Regions from separate parts of the Fictibacillus sp. WQ 8-8 genome, predicted to be linked through region 2. Evidence: riboswitches for the same ligand, from Rfam matches in the RefSeq annotation. Region 2 holds a riboswitch; each other region holds the start of a gene.
The links. Region 2 has a riboswitch for S-adenosylmethionine ahead of metX (homoserine O-acetyltransferase MetX). Riboswitches for the same ligand answer to the same signal wherever they lie in the genome.
Positions count from the first base shown of each region.

Region 1 (4,183 bases), on a different contig from region 2:
ACCCTTCTGATCTGCTTTAACCGCGTCTCCGTTTTCAAAATCAAGGAAACATAGAGGCGGAAACAATACACACCACCAATTGGCTCCTTTACCTTTACCAAGTGTAATGAGGACCGCTTCATACTTTCCGGCAGGGTAGATATTATTTCCGTACATTTTTGTCGGGAAGGCGACATGATTGTTGAATTGAACTTTGTAGGGAATGCTGAGCCCGGCATCTTTCAAGTAGGACTTTACCACGTTTTCAACTTCAGGCAAATGTTTTCGGATCACTTTTTCGGCCTGATCATGTGAATCCAGGCCACCCACCCAAGTTGTGATCTGTTCGTTCACTTTATCCCGGATTCTTCTTTTCAGTGCCTGATCTTTTTCCGCGTCACTGTTTGCCAGAATCCGTAGCCTGATGGCATCACTCGGAATTTTAGCAGAGTCATTCATGGTGGCATCGGCCACCTTCGTTTGGGTTTCAAAAAACAGCAGCATCGCGATCAGCGATAGGAATAGTATAGTCATTAGCGATTTTTTTGATCTTTTCATGTTTAAAACTCCCCTTTCCTTTTCTATCCTCATTGTGGCCACGGAAAGGAGAAATCATACTATGAATCTAGTAAACAAATACCTGAAAAATATGACAGAAACCGGCTGTGAAATAACGGACTTTGTCACAAATTTATTAAACATATCAAAAAGGTCACATAATTCCTCTGTAGTGTAGGAGGTCTGCTATAGTAAGGACATCCCTATCACCCCCTTTTTCATGTAGATAATGAAAAAACAAAGAGCCTCCCGCTACTGGCGGGAGGCTCTTTTTGTCTTATTGCACGGTTGCTGTATTCAATGAATCAAGCTGCTGCTGCAAAAATTTCGCAAGCTCCAGCATGCCATATTTTCCGGCAGCCGCTTCAGCATCAGAGTTGTAATTGGTGTTCGTATTGATATCATACGTATAGATCGTGCCGTCTTTATCTTTTATAAATTCGATCCCGGCAACATGAATCTTGTTGTCTGCCAGAACACTCATATAGTTTTCAATGATTGACTCATTGAAGTTCTCCTGAATTTGAAACTTCGGCTTGGCCGGCGTTTCCTCTCCTGCAGGACAAAACAGGTCACCGATCTGGCAGGCGTCTGCCGGACAGAGTTCAAAGCCTTCCGAGGTATCCACCCGAACCGCATAAACAAACTTGCCGCCGACAAATTCGCAGCGTGTAATATAAGATTCCGGCGATTCAATATATTCCTGTATCAATGTGATGCCATCCACCGGCTCTTCGAAATCAGGGCCAAGCACATACTCTTTCAATCCTTGATATGAATGGAAAAGCTGAACACCAAGGCCTTTTCCTGCACGGTTATGCTTTGTGATAAACGGTTTGCCGCTGAACTGCTCAGCTGCCTGCAAAATTTGGTCCTTGCCAACAGCCGCAATGGTTTTGGGCGTCTTCACCCCATGCGCCTCAAGCTCTAAATATTGAACGACCTTGCTCACCTCAAGCTGAAGGGCGCGGCTGCCATTCAGCACTTTTCGGCCATGTGCTTCCAGCCAGGCAATGACACCGGCAGCAAGTTCCGGTGCATAACGGTGTCCTCTTGTATGTGAGGAAGCACTCATGCGGCTGTAAAAAATGCCCTCGGGCGGGGCTTCTGCCAGATTAACCGTTCCCTGATCGAGATGCCATGGCTCATAAGGCACTTGCAGCTCATCCAGTCTCTTTGTGAGATGATCTGTCCATTCATCGTTCTCATGTATGATATATACTTTTTTCATGGTCATCCTCCTTATTTCGCATGTTCTTTCCGATAGCTCTCTACCAAAGGCATCACCTGTTTTGAGAAACGTTCCATCTCTTCTAACTGAGGGGAGAATTGCAGTAAAAGGAGTCCGAGGCCGGCTTCTTCATATGCTGCAATCCGCTCCGCAATCTGTTCAGGTGTGCCGATCAGATTCGGCCTCAGCCCCCGGTTGGAAACAGAGTAGTCGTACAGCTGAATCTGCTGTTCAAGCTGCGACTTGCTCGTAAAATCTTTAAACCCAGCATATGCGCTGGACTCTTTTACATCTGTAATCCTCTGCAGTTCCGCTTGGGCTTCTTCTTCAGTATCCCGGCAGATCACATAGGCCGCCATGCCGAACGAAGATAAAGGTTCTTTCCCTGTTTGCCCGCGGCGGTTCTTCATGTCATTGATCTTAACGGCGATCTCTTCGACAGTGCCGCCATGCATGACGTAAGCGTCACAGGAGGAAGAGATAACCTGTTTACCCCTTTCACTTTCTCCGCCAGCATACAAAATGGGATTTGGCCGCTGAACAGGTTTAGGGAAAAGTTTCGTATCGCTAAACTGATAAAACTTGCCGGAATAATTGAAGGTTTCTTCTGTCCACAGCCCCTTTAGAACATCAAGAAACTCTTGCGTACGCTCATATCTTTCGTCGTGGGCAGTAAAAATGCCGCCATACTGCTTCGCTTCCTCTTCCCACCAGGCAGAGACGACATTAAGTGTAAACCTCCCGCCGCTCATTTGGTCGATGTTTGCCGTCATTTTCGCCGTTACAGCAGGATTATGGAATCCCGGCCTTACCGCTGTCATAATTTCTATTTTCTCCGTTACGGCCGCGAGACCCGCTGCCGTTGTCCAAGCCTCAAGAGAGTCCTGCTCCGGCCCTTTTATATCATTCAAATACAGTTCCGCGATCAGCGTCGTGTCAAACCCCCATTTTTCCGCGGACTGAATAACCTTCTTCGCATAATCAAACGTCGGCGGCATGTTCTCATCTTCCACATTTCTCAGCCATCCGCCAAAGATCGGCAACCAAAATCCAAATCTCATCTACCTTTTTCTCCCCTCTGCCTTTTAAAAACATTCTGCCACTAAAAGAGACCCTGAAAGTCCATCCCTTCAGTGCGGAGGAGTGGTCAGGACAACGGCCTGACCCTCCGACTATCTAAAAAAACTTCCCCTTTAGATAAGGGGAAGTTTTTGACCGCTCCATCTTATCTTCCAGGATCTACTCCTGCTGGATTTAGCACCTTCTAAAAATAGGTTGCCGGGTTTCATAGGGCCAGTCCCTCCACCGCTCTGGATAAGATTTATTTAATTAATAGTAATCCTACAATAGAAGTAGGTATTTCGTCAATTTTTAGGATGTGAGAATAGATGATATTGAGTTGCGTTTGACTGGCGAATAAGTCTGAAAATTCAGTTCGGACCAGTTATTGCTTGTTTCGCTCAATTATTCTCCGTTCGGCTCAATTCAGTGCCATTCCGGCCACAAAAAAGAAGCCCCCAGCACAGCTGAGAGCCCCTTCCACTCTTCTTAAAAGCCAATCTCCGCGATAACCATCCGTTCTTTTTGGCTGATATCCTTTACTACCGAAACAACCGACCCAGGGAACGTGACCCTGAGCATTTCAGCCACCGTCTGGCCCTGATCATGGCCGACTTCAAAGGCAACAATGCTTTGTGCGTTCAGAACGAGGGGCAGCTCTTCCATAAACCTTCTGTAAAATACGTAGCCGTCCTCACCGCCGCTAAGTGCACGGAAAGGCTCTTGATCCTTAACGATCGTCTCAAGCTCCATTATTTCACGGTCAGGAATGTAAGGAGGATTCGACACAACGATATCTGCTTTTTCTCCGCCCTCGATCAGAGGCTGAAGGAGGTCTCCATGAATAAAACGAACAGATGCCTCAAGTTCTTCAGCATTTTTCTTTGCGACTTCCAGGGATTCCTCAGCAATATCGATCGTGGTTACCGAAAAACGAGAATTTTCCAGTGCCAGCGTAATGGCAATGGCACCGCTCCCCGTCCCGACATCGACTGTCTGGATCTTTTCTATGCCAGGGAACCTCATCATGGAGCGCTGAAGCACTTCATATACGAGCTCTTCTGTTTCCGGCCGAGGAATGAGCACCTCTTTATTCACCGAAAAGCGTCTTCCGTAAAACTCTTCAAAACCAATAATGTATTGGACAGGCACTCCATCGCCATGCTTTTGTACAGCTGCTTCAAATGCTTCTTGCTGCTTTGGAAGAAGCTCTTCATCCAAACCAAGAAGCAGCTCCGTCCGGCTCAGATTGCCAAGTACATGACGAAGCAGAAGCTCCCCGGTTTGAGGTTCCCGTCCCTTTTTCGTTAAAAAAGATGAAGCCCAGTTCAGGGCTTCATGCCGTTTCATCGCTTT
Region 1 is NZ_JAMXKG010000002.1:140,281-144,463, forward strand. Features, by position in the region: gene spoIIR (stage II sporulation protein R) at 1-537, opposite strand, end outside; gene M1K46_RS04455 (ATP-grasp domain-containing protein) at 815-1,768, opposite strand; gene M1K46_RS04460 (LLM class flavin-dependent oxidoreductase) at 1,780-2,829, opposite strand; SAM riboswitch class I at 2,991-3,089, opposite strand; gene prmC (peptide chain release factor N(5)-glutamine methyltransferase) at 3,317-4,177, opposite strand.
Region 1: linked by a shared signal. The riboswitch ahead of M1K46_RS04460 (LLM class flavin-dependent oxidoreductase) and the one ahead of metX (homoserine O-acetyltransferase MetX) in region 2 are both predicted to bind S-adenosylmethionine.

Region 2 (4,183 bases):
ATCGATTATCTTGGAATCATCACTCTAATCCCTGCCATCGTCTTATTGCTCCTTGGTTTGACGTTTGGCGGAGATAAATTTGAATGGGTTTCTCTGGAAAGCGGATTGATCTTCGGCTTCTCCATCGTTCTCTTGATCGTATTCGGATTTGTAGAAAAGAAGGCAAAAGAGCCTGTCCTAGATCTTTCACTGTTTAAAAACCGTGTTTTTGCCACAACAAATGCTCTAGGGTTTTTACTGGGCTTAGGCATGTTCGGTGCGATCATGTTCGTTCCGATGTTTATGCAGGGAATTCTGGGTGTAACTCCGACACAAGCTGGTTCTACCATGACACCGATGATGATTTCTCTCATCCTGGCGAGTATTATTGGAGGAAGACTTCTATTGAAAGTTCCTTATCGAACCGTATTGACTGCGGGCATGATCATTACAGCAGTAGGCTTCTACTTGATGAGCACGATGGGTGTTGATTCCAATGAAATTACAGCATACGCTTATATGATTATTATGGGATTCGGAATGGGTCTTGTTATGCCGACATTAATGATCGCGATTCAAAATGAATTTCCGAAAACAAAACTGGGAGCTATTACTTCTGCATCAACGTTCTTCCGTTCAATTGGCGGTACGATTGGTATCACTGTTCTAAATGTAGTGATGAACCATTCCTTAGAAACAAAAATGAAAGATGTAGTGAGTGAACAAACGAACCCAATGCTTCAAGGGATCTTTCAAAAGTTAGCAGACAAAACAGATGCATTGTTCAGCATTTTAATCCATCCAGATCTTCTTAAATTGCCTGATACAATTAAAGATACCGTTATTCATTCTATACAGACCGCATGGAGTGATTCTTTTACCACTGTATTTTTAACAGGCTTGATTTTTATTGGAGCGGGTATTTTGGTCGCTTTATCCGTCGGCGGCGGAAGAATTAGCCGGGAGCGCCCTGAACAGCATACGCCTTCTAATCAGACGGCGGTTATTGAAAAACCAGCTGTTGAATAGTGATAAATAAAGACATGAGGATGATATCCTCATGTCTTTATTGTTTCTCTCATAAATTCTTTGAGCAAGTTCCCCCACTTATCAAATTCTGTCAGAAATCCATCATGGCCAAACATGGTGGATACCTCAAGATATTTTGCTCTTTTATTTTCAGCTTGAACATCTTTTACAAACTGTTCCATTAAATCAGAAGGATAGAGCAAATCACCGGTGAAACCAACACAAAGCATTTGAGCCTTATAGCTCTGGGAAGCAGCCACTACTCCTCCCCTTTCTCTGCCGATATCGTGAGTATCCATCGCTTTCAATAGTGTTAAGTAACTGTTGGCATCAAAACGGTCCGCTAATTTATCCGCTTGGTATTGAAGATAGGATTCAACTGAAAAGGCTGCATCCTCATGAATGGTTTCCCAATTCTCTGTTTGTTTTCGCTGAAATCGATGATTGAACAATGCTCCCGAACGATAAGTGAGCATACCGATCATCCGAGCAATGCCAAGCCCTTTCCTTGGTGTATTTTCTTTACCGTACTGTCCGTTATTCCATAAGGGATCACTGAGGATGGCCGTTCTTCCCGCTGCATTGAAACCTATCGCATAATCACTTAGAAAAGGGGTTACGGCAATCGGGATCAGACGCTCCATAAAATCAGGATACATCAGTCCCCACTCTAATACCTGCATGCCGCCTAACGATCCGCCGATCACTGCCTCTAGACGTCCCAAGCCGAGTACTTCCAAAAGTTTCTTTTGGGCCTGCACCATGTCTCTGATTGTTATCAATGGAAATTCAGCTCCGTAAGGACTTCCAGTAACGGGATTGACCGAGAGTGGTCCTGTTGATCCGTCACACCCTCCCAATACATTTGAAGTAATCACCTGGTATTTCTCCAAATCAATATACTGCCCATTTCCCAATAGACCTGCCCACCAGCCTTCTCCCATCTCACTGTTTAACGTATAATGATTACCTGTAAGCGCATGGCATACGAAAATGGCAGGTGCATTTGCTGCGCCGATTCGCTGGTAAGCGATATGGACATCTTTCAGCTCTTTTCCAGACTCTAACGTAAGTTCTCCTATTGCTGCCGTATCATTTACAGCAGATAATTGTGTATTTGCCAACAGATATCCCCCCATTTATTCAACAAAAAACACCTCTCTAAAAGATTCAGAGAGGTGCAATTATCCGCTTGGGCTTGACCTTCTCTTATCTCTCAAAGCCTTCTGCCTTGCAGGATTTGGCACCTGTTCAGAAATAATCTGCAGGTTGCCGGGTATCATCGGGCCAGTCCCTCCACCACTCTTGATAAGAGTCAATTATGAATTTTTCAAATACTTTAATACGTTCAAAAATACCTTACTCCTATAGGTTTGTCAAATGGAATTTGGAGGTTGGGTACAAATGTTACGATTATGTTTGCCTCTCTTATATATAGGGAATGAATTTATATAAGTTTACAAAAAAGGGGTGATTTTTATGCCTTATTACGAAAGAATCCTTGTTGGTGTGGATGGATCGGAATCTTCGGAGGTTGCCTTTTACAGAGCTATAGAAATTACGAAAGAATATCATGCGCAATTGCTAATTGTTCATATTTCTGAGGAAAAAATCCCTACTGCTCCATTAGACGCAGGTGCAGTTAACTTCGAGATGAACCGTGACAAGAGTTTTAGTGAATCCCTTCTTGAAAATTATGATGAGATGGCAAGGAAACATGGATTAAAAAATGTTAAAACCTTATCTAATTACGGAACTCCAAAAACAGAAATCCTTTCTTTCGCTTCCATGCATGAAGCAGATTTAATTGTCTGCGGTGCAACCGGGTTAAACGCTATGGAACGCATTTTTATCGGCAGTGTTTCACAATATATCACCAGGCATGCCACTTGTGATGTTCTCATCGCCCGGAACAGCCAAAAAATTGAATCATCGGGTCTTAGCATAAAGAGCTCAAGTGAACGATAATAAAACCTCGGACCTTTCAATGGCCTGAGGCTTTAATTTACTTGCTGAATGTATGGTTGCCGATTACTATTTTGACAGGCTTTGTATCGAGCCAACGGCTTACCGCTGTCGTTTTATTATAGAAAAACAGCGATCCATTCGTATTGTCATAACCGGATAATGCTTTATCAACAGCTTTTTCTGATGAAGGTGAAGGCTTTTTCAGGTTGTTTTCCATGACAGGCTGAAACTGACCTTTGTCGTAGATAACCCCTTTGATCGTATCCGGAAAGCTATCAGCCTTTACTCGGTTCAAGACAACAGCAGCAACTGCAGTTTTACCTTCAAAACTTTCACCCATTGCTTCAGCTTCAACAAGAGAAGCGAGAAGTCTTTTATCTTCTGAAGAAGCTTTCACTTGATCTTCACTTACCCCTTTAACTGCCGGTATGTTTAATTGCTGGCCAGGTCTTATCATATTTCCGTCTAAATTGTTGTCTTTTTTGATACTTTCATAAGGTACGTTATAAGACTGACCAAGCTTCCAAAGTGTATCCCCTTCCTTTACCGTATGTGCGCTTGCATTTGTTCCTCCTGCTATAGAGAGCCCAATGGCTGTTATTCCTGTAATTAAACCAATCTTTTTATACATAAATTTATACCTCCTGGATCGTTGTGTTTTCGTCAAAAGTAAAAGGACGATTCCTGGCCACCCGTTTGTTGTTGCGAACTAACGCAGCCCCTAGGAGTAATGTTTCGGATATATGATATTTTTTGTGACCATTGACCGATTTTCCTTCAGAGCACATGCTGGATAAGTGGCTCCAATATACTATAGATAACCCCATTTAATTCGGCAGGAGGATGATAACTTGCTATTCCTTACAAAGATTGAAAAACTCTTCACTCCGCTCGTTCAACCTACCTCACAGGAATTGCTTGATGCTATCCATAAACTGCAAGCTAGTGTAAAGGACGCCGGCCCTTTTATCAGGGATCCAGAGAACAAACCCTATGGCAGGAAATTAATTTATAAGAGTGATCACGTAGAAATTCTCGTTATGCATTGGGCTTCTGCCCTGGATTGCTCTCCACATGACCATGGGCAGTCATATGGGTGGGTCCAGATTTTATCTGGTTCTTCAAACCACACACTCTATAAGCTCCGGCCCGGCGAACTGCCTGTGCCAGTGAAAGAACAGGTTGAAAATAAAGGATCGCTCCTTAA
Region 2 is NZ_JAMXKG010000007.1:100,801-104,983, reverse strand. Features, by position in the region: gene M1K46_RS16665 (MDR family MFS transporter) at 1-1,008, shown strand, start outside; gene metX (homoserine O-acetyltransferase MetX) at 1,038-2,132, opposite strand; SAM riboswitch class I at 2,215-2,323, opposite strand; gene M1K46_RS16655 (universal stress protein) at 2,488-2,976, shown strand; gene M1K46_RS16650 (cell wall hydrolase) at 3,014-3,607, opposite strand; gene M1K46_RS16645 (cysteine dioxygenase) at 3,828-4,183, shown strand, end outside.

Region 3 (4,183 bases), on a different contig from region 2:
TGGGAATATCATCTCCTGTTGATGTGTTCAAATCGATCGTTGATAGAGGAGAGGCTACATAAAAGGGAATGCCGAGTGCTTTTGCCTGCAAGGCTAGTCCGAACGTCCCGATTTTATTTGCGGTATCTCCGTTGGCAGCGACTCTGTCACAGCCGACGATGACCGCAGCGATGTTTTTTGTTTTAAGTGTATGGGCAGCCATGTTATCCGTAATCAATGTTACATTAATTCCTGCCTGCTGCAGCTCCCAGGCTGTTAAACGCGCCCCTTGAAATACCGGTCTTGTTTCATTAGCGTACACCGAGAGGTCCCAGCCTTTTTCTTTTGCTAAATACATGGGAGCCAGAGCTGTACCATACCGGGAAGTTGCAATTCCGCCAGCGTTGCAGTGCGTCATCAAACAATCCCCGTTTTTCAGCAAGGTCAATGCGTATTCCCCGATTTTACGGCAAGTTTCTTCATCTTCCCGCTGAATGAGAAGAGCCTCTTGCTCGATCAGCTGAACCGCTTCCTCAGTATCTCGGGCTTGTTCGGCAGAGCCTGTGACCCGGTCGAGGGCCCAGAACAAATTAACCGCAGTGGGCCGGGATCCGGCAAGGTAAGCTTTTTGCTGCAACAGCTTTGACTTGAACTCGTCATACGGCATGGATATGTTGGCCTTTGCCCATAACACGATTCCAAAAGCTGCGGCGATTCCAATGGCAGGTGCGCCTCGCACTTGCAATTTTTTTATGCAATCCCACACTTGTTCAATTGTCGTAACATTAATGTAGACGGTATGGCGGGGAAGCTGCTGCTGATCAAGCAGCAGAAGATGATCCCCTTTATATCTCAGTGATGAAATCCAGGTTTCTGTCGTACTCATAATCATTAAACACTCCTGATGTATGTGATAAATTCATCGATATTTTTTATGCTCTCAGCGTTCTTTACCCAATCGCTTCCAAGCTTCAGCACACGTTTTTTTAACTCGATTTGGCCATTGAAGTCTTCAATGGAATCAAGATCTTCGACATGGGCAAGCCCAATCGTGCGGCGGATCACTTCACAACCGGCAAAACCAATCATATCTGTAAAAATGCTATTTAAAATCTCTTCCTCAAATCCAGGAAGTTTGGTTGCAGACTCTACACCCTCTGTTTTCCACAGTTCTCTGTAACGGGCAGTGAAGGTTTCCCAAGTGTCTTTGATCACGCTGAGCAAATAGCTCTGATATTCTTCGCGCCTAAGAGAGTCAGAGATATGAAAGGACTGTGAGGCATGATTCAATGCAATATTGGCAAAAAAGTGGGCGATATCAAAGCCTTGAGGCCCATAATAAGCAAACTCGGAATCTATTAATTTTGTAGAAGTTTCGGTAACGAAAATACTTCCGGTATGGAGGTCACCATGCAACAGAGCCTCTGCACGCGTCAAAAATTTATATTTTAGAGAGGCAGCTCTCTGTTTGAGGAGAGTATCACTCCATAGTTCGGAAACGGCCTCCTTCAGCTCGGAAGGAAAATCGTTGGTGTCGATGTCATAAAACGGGTCAGTAAATACAAGGTCTTCGGTAATCTTGCAAAGTTCAGGGTTTGTAAACGTCTGGACAAGCTCTTTCTTCTCGAAAGGATGCAAGTAAAAATCACTCGTATAGAACAGGCTTTTGGCAATAAATGTGCCGATGTGCTGTGCAAGATGAGGATATTTGACCCCTTCGATCAGACCTTTCCGCAGAATCACGTGAGAAGATAAGTCTTCCATTACAGTGAGAGCGAGATCCTGGTCTGTATAAAAAACTTCTGGAACATGCTCAGGAGCAAATTCTGCTGATTTTATTAAAGAGCTGCTTTCAATCCTTGCCCTGTCCAGTGTAAGCGGCCAGCTTTCTCCCACGACTTTGGCATAGGGAAGTGCCTGCTTTACGATAATGGATTTACCTGTATCTTCTTCGATTAGCCGAAAAACAAGGTTAAGATTACCGTCACCAATCTCATTGACTTTAATGTTTTGATAATCAGATAACAGTTCGAGTTTTTGTGCCAGCTCCACCACGGTTTGTTCATTCAGTCGTTCGTAAGATTGTTTGAGGGTTGTTGCCATCTATACTACCTCCGGAATATTTTGTATGTAAAAAGGCCTCTTTTCTGTAAGAAAAGAGGCCTGGATGTATAGTTTCCACGCCTCTTATCTTGCAAAACAAAGTTTTGCTGGAATTAGCACCGTGCCATACTGGATCTCCAGGCTTCTAGTAATAGACGCCCCATTTCACAATGGTATTACGGTCGGTTGCTGGGTTTCATCGGGCCAAATTCCCTCCACCTGCTCTTGATAAGAGACAACAAATATAAAATTGTTAGAAAAAACAGAATGCAATAATAATTTACAATGGCAATCATACAATCTTATCCATTGTCTGTCAAATCTTTTTTAATAAAATTCTGGACGTCTGTCTTCAAACACAGGGATTCTGTTTCTTACTTCTTCAACAAGATCAGTGTCGACCTCAGCAAACAAAATGGTCTCTTCTTCTCCGTCTGTCTCTGCAATAATTTCTCCCCAGGGATCAATGACCAACGTGTGACCTGCGAACGTGTTGTTCTTATCACTGCCGACCCGGTTGCATGCCACAACGTAGCATTGGTTCTCAATGGCTCTTGTTATTAGCAGGTTCCGCCAGTGGCTCAGCCGCTGCGCCGGCCACTCGGCAGGAACAAACAGGATAGAGGCGCCTTCAAGAATATGGGCGCGAATCCATTCAGGGAAACGGATATCATAGCAGATGACACCGGCAGCAGGAACGTTTTCCAGCATGAAATTTCCTTTGCGGGAGCCCGGAGCAATATATTTTTCTTCCTGCATTAGCCGGATCAGATGGAGTTTACTGTATTCGCCGGTCTGCTCACCTTTTCGGTTAAAGGCATACATGGTGTTATAGATTCCTTCATCCGTTTTCTTAGCGATGGAACCTGCAACAATGTTCACTTGGTATTTGCTGGCAAGGCCGCTCATTAATCGTTTGATCTCATCGCCGTTTGTATCTCCTATCTCATCTAGCCTTTCTAGATCATAGCCTGTAGTCCACAGTTCAGGAAGAACAATCACATCAGGTTTTTTCATTGCTGCCTGTTCAATTCTTTCTGAAGCCCTCTTAATATTTTCCTTGGGATTGCCAAGCTGAATATCCATTTGAATCGCTGCAACAGTAAGTTTCATGCTATCCTCCATTAAAACGTTTTGACAGATTTTAATTAAGCGTATAACATAATTGATTAGAATTTCAAGAAAATTACGAAAGACAGGATGTGTAACCGTGAAACAATTCCAGCAAGCAGAAGCTTTATCGCGGCTGCCTGAACAATTTTTTGCAAAGCTGGTAGGCAAGGTGAGTGCTGCTTCTAAAGGGCATGATATTATCAACCTTGGCCAGGGAAACCCTGACCAGCCAACGCCTCCGCATATTGTGGCAGCTTTGCAGGAGGCTGCTCATAACCCGCAATATCATAAATATTCTCCGTTCAGGGGTTATGATTTTTTAAAAGAGGCAGTAGCTGAACATTACAAGAAAGAATTCGGCGTAGACGTTGATCCTAAAAAAGAAGTAGCTGTCTTATTCGGAGGTAAAGCGGGTTTAGTAGAGATTTCACAATGTTTTTTGAACAAAGGTGACCTAGCCTTGGTCCCGGATCCTGGATATCCCGATTACTGGTCAGGACTTGCCATGGCGGAAGCTGAGATGAGCATGATGCCTCTTAAAGAGGAAAATGATTTCCTGCCTGATTACGCTGAAATCTCACAAGAGGATGCAGAACGGGCAAAACTCATGTTCTTGAACTATCCGAATAATCCAACGGCGGGTGTAGCCACAGTGCCGTTCTTTGAAGATACAGTAAGCTTTGCTGAAAAGCATAATATTTTAGTCGTCCATGATTTTGCCTATGGAGCCATCGGATTTGAAAACGAGAAACCGGTCAGCTATCTGCAGGTTCCTGGTGCGAAAGAACAGGGTATCGAAATCTATACGATGAGTAAGACGTATAACATGGCTGGCTGGAGAGTAGGCTTTGCCATCGGGAACGAGAGTGTGATTGAAAGCATTAATCTTCTTCAGGACCACTTCTATGTCAGCCTTTTTCCAGCTGTACAGGAAGCTGCAGCTAAAGCACTCCTGGGGCCGCAGGAGTGCGTGGAAAACCTGGTCGCC
Region 3 is NZ_JAMXKG010000003.1:391,159-395,341, forward strand. Features, by position in the region: gene mtnA (S-methyl-5-thioribose-1-phosphate isomerase) at 1-865, opposite strand, end outside; gene mtnK (S-methyl-5-thioribose kinase) at 871-2,082, opposite strand; SAM riboswitch class I at 2,164-2,317, opposite strand; gene M1K46_RS07360 (carbon-nitrogen family hydrolase) at 2,410-3,207, opposite strand; gene M1K46_RS07365 (pyridoxal phosphate-dependent aminotransferase) at 3,293-4,183, shown strand, end outside.
Region 3: linked by a shared signal. The riboswitch ahead of mtnK (S-methyl-5-thioribose kinase) and the one ahead of metX (homoserine O-acetyltransferase MetX) in region 2 are both predicted to bind S-adenosylmethionine.